2 regions of the Clostridium sp. 'White wine YQ' genome follow, and region 2 is predicted to be linked to the other one. Evidence: predicted binding sites of a transcription regulator. Region 2 holds the regulator's gene; the other holds the start of a gene.
What was found. Region 2 encodes Rex, which represses fermentation and respiration genes when NADH is low (regulators of the CRP and FNR family bind a similar motif). Its sites were predicted from a motif close to ATTGTTAANNNNTTAACAAT; they were not measured.

Region 1 (7,750 bases), on a different contig from region 2:
GCTGTAGTTCCAATATTAAGAGCAGGGTTAGGTATGGTTGACGGAATGTTAAAGCTTATACCAGCAGCAAAAGTAGGTCACATAGGATTATATAGGGACGAGGAAACTCTTAAACCGGTTGAATACTTCTGCAAACTTCCACAAGATATTGCAGAGAGAGATATTATGGTAGTTGATCCAATGTTAGCTACTGGTGGTTCTGCTGCAGATGCTCTTACACTTTTAAAGGAAAAAGGAGCAAGAAGTTTAAAATTAGTTTGTTTAATATCAGCACCAGAAGGAATAAAATATGTTCAAGAAGCACATCCAGATGTAGATATCTATGTAAGTTCAATAGATGAAAGATTAAATGAAAATGGATATATAGTACCAGGTCTTGGTGATGCTGGAGATAGATTATTTGGAACAAAATAAATTAGTAGGAATATAAAATATAGGGTGCTTCTTAAGTCACCCTATAACATTATTATAAATAGCATTGGTTTACATACCTAGATAATTAAATTATAATAAATATAATACAAGAATCGTATTACATATCATTGTTAGTGATATGTAAATTCTATAAAGCATTATATATAAATTAAAAACTCCTGAGGTGTTAATATGGAACGAAGAGATAAATATAACTATTATTTAGATATAGCTGAGACTGTGTTAGAAAGAGGAACATGTTTAAGAAGAAACTATGGTTCTATCATAGTGAAAAATGATGAGATAATTTCGACTGGATATACAGGTGCACCTAGGGGAAGAATAAATTGTATTGATAGAGGAAGTTGTATAAGAGAACAACTTAATGTTCCTAGGGGAACTCACTATGAGTTGTGTAGAAGTGTTCATAGTGAGGCCAATGCAATAATTAGTGCAGCAAGAAGAGATATGATAGGTGCAACTCTATATTTAGTTGGAAGAGATGCAGTTTCGAGGGCTTATGTAGAAGATGCTAATTCTTGTTCTATGTGTAAAAGACTAATTATCAATGCTGGTATAGAGAAAGTTGTAATTAGAAATTCAAAGAATGAGTATAAAATTATTTATGTTGAAGAATGGATAAATAATGATGAATCTTTAGAATACCAAAGTAAAGGGTATTAATAAGTGGAGGTAAGGGATGAAAAAAATAAAGGTAATGACAATCTTTGGAACAAGACCGGAAGCTATAAAGATGGCTCCATTAGTTAAAGAATTGGAAAAAAGAGAAGGAATTGATTCAAAAGTATGCGTGACGGCTCAACATAGAGAGATGCTTGATCAAGTATTAGATTATTTTGAAATCGATACAGATTATGATTTAAATATAATGAAAAACAAGCAAACATTAACAGGAATTACTAGTAGAGTACTTGAAGGATTGGATGCTGTTTTTGAAGAAGAAAAACCTGATATGATATTAGTTCATGGAGATACAACTACTACATTTGGTGGTGCATTAGCAGCATTTTATAAGCAAATTAAGGTAGGACATGTAGAAGCAGGACTAAGAACTTTTGATAAGTACTTTCCATTCCCTGAAGAAATGAATAGAAAATTAACTGGATCATTAGCTGATCTTCACTTTGCACCAACTATTGGTTCTAAAGAGAATCTATTAAGAGAAGGCGTAAACGAAAAAGACATATATATAACAGGTAATACTGTAATTGATGCAATGGAACACACAGTAAAAGAAGATTACAAATTCGAAACTGAAGAGTTAAATCATATTGACTTTGAGAAGAAAAAGGTAATAATGATAACAGCTCATAGAAGAGAAAATTGGGGAGAAGGAATAGAAAATATTTGTACTGCTCTAAAGAAGATTGTAGAAGAAAATAAAGATGCAGAATTAGTGTATTTAGTTCACTTAAATCCTGTAGTTAAAGATGTAGTATTCAAACATCTAAATGATAAAGAAAGAGTACATTTATTACCACCACAAGATACCAAAGAAACTCATAACTTAATGAAAAAGTCATTTATGGTAATGACTGATTCTGGTGGATTACAGGAGGAAGCTCCTCACTTAGGAAAACCTGTTTTGGTATTAAGGGATGTTACAGAAAGACCAGAAGCTGTTGCAGCAGGAACAGTTAAATTAGTTGGTACAGATGTTGAAAAAATTATTACTGAAGCAAATAAATTGCTTAATGATAAAGATGAATATGAAAAAATGAGTAAAGCTGTTAATCCTTATGGAGACGGAAAAGCTTCAACAAGAATAGTAGATGCAATTGAGAATTATTTCGGATTAAGTGATAAGAAAATTGAAGAATTTAAATAAAAAATAAGAGTAGAAGCCTCGCTTCTACTCTTATTTTTTATAGTAAACCAATAATAATATGTTAAAATTATAATTATACTCAAACAATGCTGAGGAGGTTATATGAAAACACAAAAAGTTTTGTTTTACATTCTAGCATACATCATGCTTATTGGGGGGATTATGGGTATTGTAAAGGGATTAATTCCACATATGACATGGTTCAATTTTCGTTATTTATTAGGAATGGGTAGCACGTTTAACAAAGATAATACTCCAATTTATTCTATTGTATATGGGGTTTTTATGGCTGTGTTTGAAATAATATCTTCAATGTTATTATTAACTAGAAAAAGAATTGGAATAAAGTTTGCCATAACGACACTTTCTATTAATGCTTTGGGGTGTATTATTTCAATTTTGCTTGGAGATATATTGGCTATGGGTAGCTTGTTAACTAGATTTTTCGCAATTTATATTTTGATAAAAGCAAAAAGTTTTTATTGTTAAGTTTAAGGGGGATTTCCTAGCGTTAATCTATACCATAGAAAAGATTGTTATTTTTTTATCAAAAAACCATTGATTATGTTAATGAAAGTAGATATAATAAAGAAGATGAAAGTGTTTTAAATTAACTTAAAATATATCCTAGGAGGTTACAAAATGAAAGAAGTTGTTATCGTAAGTGCTGTAAGAACTGCATTAGGATCCTTTGGTGGAGGTCTAAAAGATGTTTCAGCAGCTGATTTAGGAGCTACAGTAGTAAAGGAAGCTTTAAACAGAGCAGGATTAAAGGGTGAACAAGTAGATGAAGTTATTTTAGGAAATGTTATCCAAGCTGGTTTAGGACAAAATGTTGCTAGACAAGTAGTTGTTAAAGCTGGTTTACCTGTTGAAGTTCCAGCAACAACAATTAACATAGTTTGTGGTTCAGGATTAAAATCAGTAGCATTAGCTGCTCAAATGATAAAAGCAGGGGATGCTGATGTAGTAATAGCTGGTGGTATGGAAAATATGTCACAAGCACCTTACCTATTAAAGACTTCAAGATGGGGTCAAAGAATGGGCGATGGAAAAATGGTTGACTCAATGATAAATGATGCTTTATGGGATGCATTTAACAACTATCACATGGGAGTTACTGCTGAAAATATAGCAAAAGAATGGAACTTATCAAGAGAAGAATTAGATGCATTTTCTGCTTCATCTCAGCAAAAAGCAGAAGCTGCTATAAAAGCTGGTAAATTTAAGGACGAAATAGTTCCAGTTGTTATTCCTCAAAGAAAAGGTGAACCAAAAGTATTTGACACAGATGAATTCCCAAGATTTGGAACAACTACAGAATCATTAGGAAAATTAAAACCAGCATTTATTAAAGATGGTGTTGTTACTGCAGGTAATGCTTCTGGAATAAATGATGGAGCAGCTGCTATAATAGTTATGAGTGCTGATAAAGCTAAAGAATTAGGAATAAAACCATTAGCTAAGATACTTTCTTACGGAACTAAGGGATTAGATCCATCAATAATGGGATATGGTCCATTCCATGCTACTAAAAAAGCACTTGAAGGTACTGGTTTAACTGTAGCAGATTTAGATTTAATTGAATCAAATGAAGCTTTTGCAGCACAAAGTGTAGCTGTTGCTAAAGATTTAAATTTTGATATGGAAAAAGTAAATGTAAATGGTGGAGCTATAGCTCTTGGACATCCTGTTGGAGCATCAGGTGCAAGAATCCTTGTTACATTACTTCACGAAATGCAAAAAAGAGATGCTAAAAAAGGTTTAGCTACTTTATGTATTGGTGGAGGAATGGGTACAGCTCTTATAGTTGAAAGAGAATAGTATTAAATAGAGAATCCATATATATAAATACCAATTTTGAATATTATTCAAGATTGGTATTTTTTATTCTTTAGAAATAAATATTTTGCTCATAAAAATGCAAAACTTATGAATTTTTATGTTAAACTAAAGAAGTTTTTTAATAAAATAATTCGAAGGAATAATATTTATAAAAAAAAGTACAATAAACCATGAGGAAAAAGTACGAAATAACATAAAAATTATAGAAATATAGTGAATTTAAGGTGAATTTTTTATTAATATTATGCAATTTTTTAAAAAAATATGAAATATGTTAATGTGGGCTATTCAATTGTATTAAGATGATATTCTATTGCGAAATAAAATAAAAAAAATATTTTGTCAAATAGTTAAATAAATCTCAAAATATTACGAAATTAATATAAATGATACTTTTGAAAATGTTGACATTTTAACAAATGATTTTGAAGTTTAAAAATGAATTTTCAGACAATTGAATAGCTTGCAAAAAAATAGTTATTTTATAAGGAAATTAAAGAATCAGCAAGCTATGGGCATGGTGAGAATAATAAACTAATATATTGGAAGAATATCGATTAATAACGACATTTTTTAATGGATATAAGATTTTGTTAATTTTTTTATGAGTTATATAATAACTACATGAATTAAACTAAGGAGTCATTATAATGGAAAAATCCCTTAAGGAACTAATAGTTAAAAACTCCAAGTTGGATATAATAGTTATGAGTGTAATCACATTAAGCTTATTTATTTTTATAAATAGCAAAGTCGCTACTGTTTATTTCATAGGGGCAATGGTTAGTGTGATTAATTTTATTATAAGTGGCTATTTTATGTCAAAGTTTTTGACAAAGAACAGTCTGTTTTATGGAATAGCATATGCCCTAAGGATATTCCTAATATTACTAATTGGTATGGCATTTGCAAATGAATTTATTTTGCTTTCAGCGTATATAGGTGGGTATGCTACTCATCATGTATGTTTGATAATTTACTGGATTTTCATAAAGAAAGGAAGTGAGTAAGTTGATGGAGAAAGTAGAACCACTGGTATCTTTTTATTTGGGAAATTTTAAAGTAGACATTACTATTCAAGTAGTAATTGAATGGATTGTAATGATATTAATTATTGCTTTAGCTATTTGGTCTACTAATAGTCTAAAGAAAAAACCAAGTAAAAAGCAAACAGTGGTGGAAATGGCATATGAAGCTTTATCCGGAATGGTAAAAGACAATATGGGCGAAGGATATCAAGGATTTGTACCATTTATCGGTACATTAGGTGCATTCATATTATTAATGAATCTAACAGGTCTTGTTGGAATAGCGCCACCAACTTCAAACTATAGTGTTACAATTGCTTTTGCAGTAATGACATTTTTAATTGTTAATGCAAATGCTCTTAAAAAAGTTGGAGTAAAACACTATTTAGGTGGACTTTGTGAGCCTTTTCCAGTTATGTTACCCATAAATATCATAGAAAGATTGATGTTACCAGTATCTCTTTCACTGAGACTTTTTGGTAACATTCTAGCAGGAACAGTACTACTAGATCTAGTTTATATGGCACTAGGAAGTGTACTCGCAGGTGTATTCAAGCTGGGTGTTCCTGTATTCTTACATGCATATTTTGACTTGTTTGATGGGTTAATCCAAGCATTCATATTTATGATGCTTACAATGATAAATACAAAAATCACAGCAGAACATTAATCGATAAAAGGAGGATTTTAAAATGGATTTAGCATTAGCAATGAGAGCATTAGGTGCAGGTATCGCTGCAATAGCTGGTATAGGTGCCGGTGTAGGTATAGGTATAGCTACAGGTAAAGCAATAGAAGGAATTTCAAGACAACCAGAGTTAAGTGGTAGACTTACTACAACATTATTTATAGGTTGTGCTCTTGCAGAAACAACTGCATTATACGGTCTTCTAGTTTCCTTAATCTTAATATTCGTTGGAGTAAAATAGTAAGTAACAAAAATATTAAATTACTGACTCCAGAAGGGAGGCATGGGCTAACATATGGATATAAATGTTTCAACGATTATATTTACAATAATTAACTTTATCATTTTACTTTTAGTTTTAAGACATTTCTTTTTTGACAAGGTTAAAAACATAATTCAAGAAAGAAGAGTTGAAATTGAAGATAAGATGACTAAGGCTGATGAAGATCTTGAAAAAGCAAGATTATTTAAAGTTGAAAATGAAAGAATATTAAAATCAGCTAAGGATGAAGGAAAAGGAATTACTGAATCTTATAAACAAAAAGCTGATAAGATATACAATGAAATAGTACAGGACGCAAATAAAGAAGCTAGTATTATAATGGATAGAGCTAAACTTGAAGTGGAGAGAGAAAAGCAAAAAGCAGAAGCAGAAATAAAGAAACAAGTTGTTGATTTAGCTGTTATGCTTTCTGAGAAAGCTCTTGAAGAGAGCATAGATGAGGAGAAACATAGAAAACTTATCAATGATTTTATAGCTAAGGTAGGTATTTAATTATGTATGAATACTTAGATAGGCGTTATGCTCTAGCTCTTTACCAAATTGCTGAAGAAAAAGGCAAGGTTGATGAATATTTAGCTGATTTAAGAGAAATTTGCTCATATGTTTATAATGAGAGTAGCTTTTTCGAGGTTATTAAACATCCTCAAATAAGCACATCAAAGAAAAAAGAAGTGTTTACTAATATTTTTAAAGGTAAAGTTGATGAAGAACTATTATCATTCTTATTAATATTAGTTGAGAAAGACAGAATATCATATTTAAAAGAGAAACTTAATGAGATGGAAAAAATTCATCTTGAAAGAAATAATACTCTTATGGCAACAGTTCAAACTGTTATCCCTCTAGAGAGAGGACAATTTGATGAGCTAAAGGGAAACTTAGAAAAAAAATATGATAAGAAAATTATCCTTCGAGAAGAAATAAATGAGAGCATTATCGGAGGAGTTTATGTGAGAGTTGGAAATGAAATAATTGACGGTACAGTTAAATCCAAACTCGAGGAAATGAAGGCTCTTATGCTTAAGAGAGAATAGGGGTGAATCTATGAACATCAGACCAGAAGAAATTACTTCTATTATTAAAAATGAAATAGAAAAGTATGAAAAACACTTAAAAACTGAAGATTCTGGTACTATTATACAAATAGGTGACGGTGTTGCTAGAGTTTACGGCCTTGATGATTGTATGGAAGGTGAACTTTTAGAGTTCCCTAATAATGTATTCGGAATGGCATTAAACCTTGAGCAGGACAACGTTGGTTGTGTTCTTTTAGGATCTGAAGAAGGTATAAAAGAAGGCGACATTGTAAAAAGAACAGGAAAAATAGTTGAAGTTCCAGTAGGAGATGCTTTGGTAGGTAGAGTAGTTAATGCTCTTGGAGAAGCTATCGATGGAAAAGGACCTATAATTAATGATGGATATAGAGCAATTGAAGAACCAGCTCCAAGTATCATTGACAGAAGTTCAGTTAATGAACCTATGCAAACTGGTATAAAGGCTATTGACTCTATGATTCCAATAGGTAGAGGTCAAAGAGAACTTATAATAGGAGATAGACAAACAGGAAAAACTGCTATTGCTCTAGATGCTATTATTAATCAAAAAGGAAAAGATGTTATTTGTATATATGTAGCTATAGGACA
Region 2 (7,750 bases):
TTTACTTTATATAAAAATGTTTATGGATCCAATTAAGAGATTAATTAATTTTGTTGAGCAATTACAGTCTGGAATGACTGGTTTTGAGAGATTTAAAGAAATAATGGAAGTTCCAGAAGAGGAAGACGTAGATAATGCCATAGAAATTAAAGATGTAAAAGGGCAAATAAGATTCGATAATGTAAGTTTTAAATATGATGACGAAGAAACTCATGTTTTAAAAGAATTATCACTTAGTATTAATCAGGGACAAACTGTTGCATTAGTTGGACCATCAGGTGGAGGAAAAACAACTCTATGTCACTTGGTACCTAGATTTTATGAAGTTGATGAGGGTGATATATTTATTGACAATATTAATATAAAGGATATTAATAGAGACTCCTTAAGAAAGAATATTGGATTAGTTCAGCAAGATGTATTTTTATTTACTGGAACCATATATGAAAACATTCTATATGGAAATCCTGATGCAAGTGAAGAAGAAGTAATTGAAGCAGCTAAAAGAGCAAATATACATGATTTTATAATGAGCTTGCCAGATGGGTATAATACTTATATTGGAGAAAAGGGATTAAAATTATCTGGTGGACAAAAGCAAAGAATGTCAATAGCAAGAGTGTTCTTAAAAAATCCAAAAATATTAATTTTGGATGAAGCAACTTCTGCACTTGATAATACTACAGAACTTATAATACAAAAATCTTTAGAAGAACTAGCAAAAGGAAGGACAACTCTTATAGTAGCCCATAGATTATCAACTATAAAAAATGCAGATGAGATTGTTGTATTAACTGCTGAAGGTATAGCAGAAAAAGGAAATCATCAAGAACTTTTATCTAAGAATGGAATATATACATCCTTATATAGTGCATCACTAAAATAAAAAAGAGTATTTGATTAATTTAAAACTAGGTAAAGGAACTCAAAAATTCTTTTATCTAGTTTTTATTTTTTATTTATATAAAGAAATATTGACAATTTATATGAAAAATGAATATAATATAAGAAAACGTATGAACAATTATTCATATATTCAGAGGTGTAATTATGAAGGATTTAAATAAAATTGAAAGCTGTAACTGCAATATTATTCATGAAGATATAGTAAATAAGGTTAAAGACACCATTCCGGAAGAGGAAACTCTCTATGACTTAGCTGAATTATTTAAGGTTTTTGGGGATTCTACAAGAATAAAGATTTTATGTGTTTTATTTGAAAGTGAGATGTGCGTTTGTGATATGGCAGCACTTCTTGGAATGACTCAATCAGCTATATCACATCAATTAAGAGTTTTAAAATCAGCTAGGTTAGTTAAGTTTAGAAAGGAAGGAAAAGTAGTTTATTATTCCCTAGATGATGAACATGTTAAAGGTATATTTAATCAAGGGTTAAGACATATAACAGAAAGGTAGGGGAAAATAATATGAAAGAGATAAAATTATTATTAGAAGGGTTAGATTGTGCTAATTGTGCTGCAAAAATAGAAAGTAGAGTTAATGCATTAGAAGAAGTAGAGGAAGCTTCATTAAACTTTTCATCTAATACCTTAGCTATATCCCCAAAAGAAGCAACAAATTTAGATTTGATTAAAAATAAGGTTGAAGAAATTGTAATAAAATTAGAACCTCATGTTAAAGTAAAGGAGGTTCTATCATCAGATAAAGCAGTAAGAAGTAATATTCAAATTAACAAAACAGAAGAAGAACACAAAGAAGAACATCATGATCATGAACATACTCATGAACACAATCATGAGCATTCTCATGAAGGATTTGACTCTAAGGAATTAATAAAGTTAGTTATAGGAATAATTTTTTATGGAATAGGATTCTTTTTTAAAGGGATACCTTACGTAGAAGTGGTTGCATTTGGTATTAGTTATGTAATTGTAGGGGGAGAAGTTCTAATTACAGCATTAAAAAATATTAGAAATGGTGAAGTTTTTGATGAAAACTTCCTTATGACTATAGCAACAATAGGTGCATTTGCGATAGGTGAATATCCAGAAGGTGCTGCAGTAATGATTTTCTATGGAATAGGAGAAATGTTCCAAGGGTATGCAGTAAATAAATCTAGGAAATCTATTGGTCAATTAATGGATATAAGACCTGATTATGCAAATAAGATGGTAAATGAAAGAGAAGTTAAAGTTTCGCCAGAAGAAGTAGCAATTGGTGATATTATAATAGTTAAACCTGGTGAAAAAGTGCCTTTAGACGGGAAAGTAGTAAATGGAGAAGCTATGATGGATACATCTGCATTAACAGGAGAATCACTTCCACGTAAGGTAAGCGTAGGAAATGAAGTCCTTTCTGGTTCAATAAATAAAAATTCACCAATTAAGATTGAAGTTACAAAAACTTTTGGAGAATCAACTGTATCTAAGATTTTAGAATTGGTTGAGAATGCAGGAAACAAAAAAGCTAAAACAGAAAAATTTATTACTAAGTTTGCAAGATACTATACACCTGCTGTAGTTTTTTCAGCTCTAGCATTGGCAGTAATTCCTCCAGTTATAGGATTAGGGTCATTTAGTCAGTGGATATATAGAGCTCTAATATTCCTTGTTGTTTCTTGTCCTTGTGCATTAGTTATATCAATACCTCTTGCTTTCTTTGGAGGTATAGGGGCAGCTTCTAAACATGGAATATTAATAAAAGGCGGAAACTATTTAGAAGCATTAAAGTCAGTAGATACAGTTATCTTTGATAAAACAGGAACATTAACCAAAGGGGTATTTAGTGTTACTAAAATTTATTCAACAAATGAATATACAAACGAGGAAATATTGGAATGTGCTGCTTATGCAGAAAGCTATTCAAATCATCCAATAGCTGAATCTATAAAGAATGCTTTTAATGGATCATTGGATAATGCATTGATTTCAGATTATAAAGAGATAGCTGGAAAAGGGATAAGTGTAGTAGTAAGAGGAAAAAAGATTATTGCTGGAAATGAAAAATTAATGGTTGAAAATAACATTGTGGTTGAGGATATTAAACATGAAGGAACACTAGTATATATTGCACTAGAAGGAGAATATATTGGTGCTATTGTAATATCAGATGAAATTAAAAAGGATTCTGATGAAGCAATTAAAATGTTAAAATCATTAGGGATAAAAGAGACAGTTATGCTTACAGGAGATAATAAAGCTACTGCCGAAGCTGTTAATGAAAAACTAAATCTTGATAAGGTATATTCAGAACTTCTTCCACAAGATAAGGTTGAGAAGGTTGAAGAAATATTAAGTAATAAGAATGATGACACTAAAGTAATATTTGTTGGGGATGGAATAAATGATGCTCCTGTACTTGCAAGGGCTGATATTGGAATAGCAATGGGAGGGGTAGGTTCAGATGCGGCAATTGAGGCAGCTGACATTGTTATTATGACAGATGAGCCATCTAAAATAGCTAAGGCAATAAGTATTTCTAAAACAACATCATTAATAGTTAAACAAAATATTATTTTCGCATTAGGGATTAAAGCGTTAGTTTTAATATTAGCAGTAATAGGATTAGGTACAATGTGGGAAGGCGTTTTTGCAGATGTTGGAGTTGCTCTTTTAGCTGTACTGAATTCTATGAGGATATTAAGAAAAAATAAAGTTTCATAATACGATATATATTGACAAAAATCGATATTTTAAATATAATCTATTTCGATAGTAAACTTTCAGGCAAAAGGGAATAGCTACAGGCATAAGCCTGGTACAAAATTTTCAATAAGTTTTGTATTATAAGGACTTATATATGGCTGAATTTCAGTATATATAAGTCCTATTTTTTTATACATTAATATTAAAAAAGAAACTCAAAAAATATGAGTTTCTCTTGTATTTATAGTTATTTAATTTAATTTGTAGCAGCTGGTGGAGTATATACTCTTTTGGCAAGTTCATCATCTAATAGATATAGGGCAGCGGGATTATCTTTAGCTCTTTTTAGTTTTTTCAAAATGGTATCAAAAGTATTTTCTTCCTCAACTTGTTCATCAATAAACCATTTTAATAAACTTAAAGTAGCATGTTCTCTTTCTTCTGTAGCTATATCTGCAAGGTTATATATCTTCTTTGTTACTATTTGTTCATGTTCAAAAGCAGTTTCAAAGACATGAGCTACGCTTTCAAAGGTTATAGTTGGTTGATCGATTTTTTCTAATATTATTTCACCATTTTTTTGTTGTATGTAATCAAAAAATTTCATGGCATGAAAAAGTTCTTCTTGAGCTTGAACTCTAAAGAAGTTTGAGAAACCTGGTAAATCGATGGATTCACAATAGGCAGCCATAGAAAGATATGAATAAGATGAGTAAAATTCATAATTAACTTGATGATTTAATGCATCTAATAGTTTAGTACTAAACATAATTACACCTCCAAATATCTTTTTACATATTATACCTCTTTATAATAGGTATATCAACAAAATATATGGCGAAAAAACTTATAAATAGTAGTAAATTAAGTTCATTAAATATTTTATTCTTAATAAGAAGTGTTATATAATAATATCGTGGCAAAATTTATTGCCAATAAAACCCATTATGCATCTAATTTAATGGGTTTTATATTCCTATTAGCATATAGATAAAAAGTGAATTTTATGTTAAAATATTTAAGTTAGGTTGTTTTTATAATTTACATATTTTAAGCTATACTACTTCCATACATAAATTTAATTAAAAGCTTAGTTATTCTAAGTTTTTACACAGTAAAATATAAATTTAATTATGAAGATTGGTATATCAAATTTGTATTTAACTTTCAATATAGAGTTTAATGAAAGAGGTGCAGACATGGAGAAAAAGAAAAATATATCAATGGCAGTTATAAAAAGACTTCCTAAATACCATAGATATTTAGGAGAACTTTTAAAGAATGATGTAGATAGAATAAGTTCAAAAGAACTAAGTGAGAAAATAGGATTTACTGCTTCACAAATAAGACAGGATTTAAACTGCTTTGGAGACTTTGGACAACAAGGCTATGGCTACAATGTAAGAGAACTTCATTCTCAAATAAGTTCTATATTAGGATTAAATAAAAAATATAATACTATAATAGTTGGTGCTGGTAATATTGGTCAGGCAATAGCTAATTATAGATTTGATAAAGCTGGATTTAATCTAGTTGGGATTTTTGATGCTAATCCTAAACTTATTGGGATAAGAATAAGGGATATTGAGATTCAAGATATTGATGACTTACAAAGTTTCTTGAAAAATAACCACGTTGACATAGGAGTTATTTGTGTTCCGAAATTAAATGCTCAAAAGGTTTGCGATGAATTAGTTCAAGGTGGAGTAAAAGGGATTTGGAACTTTGCTCCAGTGGATTTAAATGTACCTGAAGGCATGACGGTAGAAAATGTTCATTTAAGTGAAAGTGTTATGACCCTAGTTTATTTATTAAACCAAAAGGAAGAGTAGAATATTAGAATAACTCTAATACATAGGGACGTTTTGTTTGTTAGCGCAAACAAAACGTCCCTATGTTTTTATTATTTATAAATAAATCCCTAAATTTGAACCCTATTTCATTAAAATGGATACTCATACGTAAATGGTAAAATATGTATAATTATTATGTAGATATCATCAAAATACATGAGAAAGGGGAATGTTTATGAGATATTTAAAAATAAGAAAAATGTTATCAGTTATTGTAGCAGCATTCTTATTACTTGGATTATTTCCATCTTCAATAGTCAAAGTAAAGGCTATAAATGAAAAAATATGGTTTCAAAATTTCGAGGGTAAGGATGCAGATAAATCTTTTATAACTTCAAATAATGTATTAGCGTCCATAACAGATGCAGATAAGTACGACGGACAAAAAAGTCTTAAGTATCAAGTGAAATATAGCGGAGATCCAAGTGTTTCGAGTGGAAGTATAGTTCTTAATAGTATGGATGGACCTATTAATACAACGGGTATGGAATATTTAATTATGTATATTAAAGATACTCAAGGATCAAATACGCTTAAAGCTTCATTAACTGATTCAAAAGGTTTTGAATCAGAATTTAATTGGAGATCAGTAAGTACAGTTAAAAATCAGTGGATAAAATATTATATACCTATGAGTGATTTTTCAGGTATAGACAAGACTTCAATTACACAAATACGTATTGGAGAGTGGAATGCAGGAACTTATTATATCGATGGAGTTTTCTTTGATGTAAGCTTAAATGGAGATTTACCATCATTAGTTCCAGAGGTACCAACTGCTAATCCTGTTTCTGGAAAGTATAATTCTGAAAGAAAAGTTGAGCTAAGCACAGTTAGTAAAAATGCAGATATATATTACAGTATTGATGGAACAGAACCTAATATGGATTCGTCACTTTATGTTAGTCCAATTACAGTGAATAAAGACACAACAATTAAAGCATTTGCCATAAAGCAGGGAAATAAAAGTGCAACTGAAACATTTAAGTATACAATTGACAGTGCAGTTCCAGAGAATGTCGTAGCCTCACCCGAAGTAAATAAATATAGTAATCCAATAGATATAACACTTTCAAGTAGTACTAGTAGTTCCGAAATATTCTACACTATAGATGGAAGTGAACCTACTCAGCATTCAACTAAATATGAAAAACCAATTCATATTGATAAAACTACTACTATTAAAGCTTTAGCAGTTAAAAACGGAGTAGAAGGAAATGTAGTGACATTCAAGTATCAGTTCCCTGAGGTTCCAACGACACCAAGTCCAGATGTAGCCCCTGGGAAATATTTATCAAATCAAAGAGTAAGGCTATTATCTGATAGTGATGCTAACATTTACTATACGTTGGATGGAACAACGCCCACAAGTGCATCCACTAAATATACACAAAATATATTAATTGATAAACATACGACAATTAAAGCCCTAGCTGAAAGGGATGGATTATATAGTAATGTCGTAACTCTAGAATATTCAATTGTACCTTATTCACCAACTGCAGATAAAGTGCCAGGAACTTATGATGATTCTGCTGTAGTTGAATTAAGATGCGCTACTGATAAGGTCATAATATATTATACTTTAGATGGAAGTACACCAAGCATAAATTCTACACGTTATACTAATCCTTTGCTAATAACTAAAAATCAAACAATTAAAGCAGTAGCATATGATGCTGTAAAAGATGGAATTAGTGATGTAGGCGAATTTAACTATGTTATAAATAAAACAGGTAAATTAGTAAATCCAACTTCCTTACCTGCATCAGGAGTTTATTCAAGAACTCAGAAAGTAGAATTAAATACAACAACAGAAGGAGCCGAAATTTATTATACCCTTGATGGAAGTGTACCAACTACAAGTTCTAATAAATATACTTCTCCAATTACAGTTTCTAAAAATACTGTGATTAAATCAATCTCAGTAAAAGATAATAGAAAAAGTGATGTTACAATAAGTGATTATACCATTGATAAGACACCAACTCCGTTTTTAAAGGCAGATGGAAAGGTATTGCGTAAGGATTATGGATCAGGAGATGCAGTTACTTTACATGGCACAAATGCAGGTTCATGGCTAGTAATGGAAGGGTGGATGAGCCCTACTAATTCACCTGATCAAAAAACAACCATTGAAACCTTAACAAATCGTTTTGGGGAAGAGAAGGCATGGGAACTAATTAATCTATATCAAGATAATTGGTGGAAAGAAATAGATTTTGATAATGTTAAAAAGGAAGGTATGAATGTAATAAGATTACCATTTTCTTATTTCGAAATGCTTAACAA

Region 1: a site for Rex is predicted at 2,796-2,815, ahead of PTZ02_RS00335 (acetyl-CoA C-acetyltransferase). Genes of this name have one in related genera too.

The regions. Positions count from the first base shown of each region.
Region 1 covers NZ_JAQYUU010000001.1:63,794-71,543, forward strand. The annotation lists gene upp (uracil phosphoribosyltransferase) at 1-414, shown strand, start outside; gene PTZ02_RS00320 (dCMP deaminase family protein) at 607-1,098, shown strand; gene wecB (non-hydrolyzing UDP-N-acetylglucosamine 2-epimerase) at 1,115-2,263, shown strand; gene PTZ02_RS00330 (hypothetical protein) at 2,366-2,752, shown strand; gene PTZ02_RS00335 (acetyl-CoA C-acetyltransferase) at 2,906-4,087, shown strand; gene PTZ02_RS00340 (hypothetical protein) at 4,759-5,118, shown strand; gene PTZ02_RS00345 (F0F1 ATP synthase subunit A) at 5,123-5,806, shown strand; gene atpE (ATP synthase F0 subunit C) at 5,829-6,065, shown strand; gene PTZ02_RS00355 (F0F1 ATP synthase subunit B) at 6,120-6,599, shown strand; gene PTZ02_RS00360 (F0F1 ATP synthase subunit delta) at 6,602-7,141, shown strand; gene atpA (F0F1 ATP synthase subunit alpha) at 7,152-7,750, shown strand, end outside.
Region 2 covers NZ_JAQYUU010000007.1:62,852-70,601, reverse strand. The annotation lists gene PTZ02_RS16150 (ABC transporter ATP-binding protein) at 1-886, shown strand, start outside; gene PTZ02_RS16145 (ArsR/SmtB family transcription factor) at 1,051-1,416, shown strand; gene PTZ02_RS16140 (heavy metal translocating P-type ATPase) at 1,428-3,623, shown strand; gene PTZ02_RS16135 (ferritin) at 3,862-4,374, opposite strand; gene PTZ02_RS16130 (redox-sensing transcriptional repressor Rex) at 4,805-5,437, shown strand; gene PTZ02_RS16125 (chitobiase/beta-hexosaminidase C-terminal domain-containing protein) at 5,634-7,750, shown strand, end outside.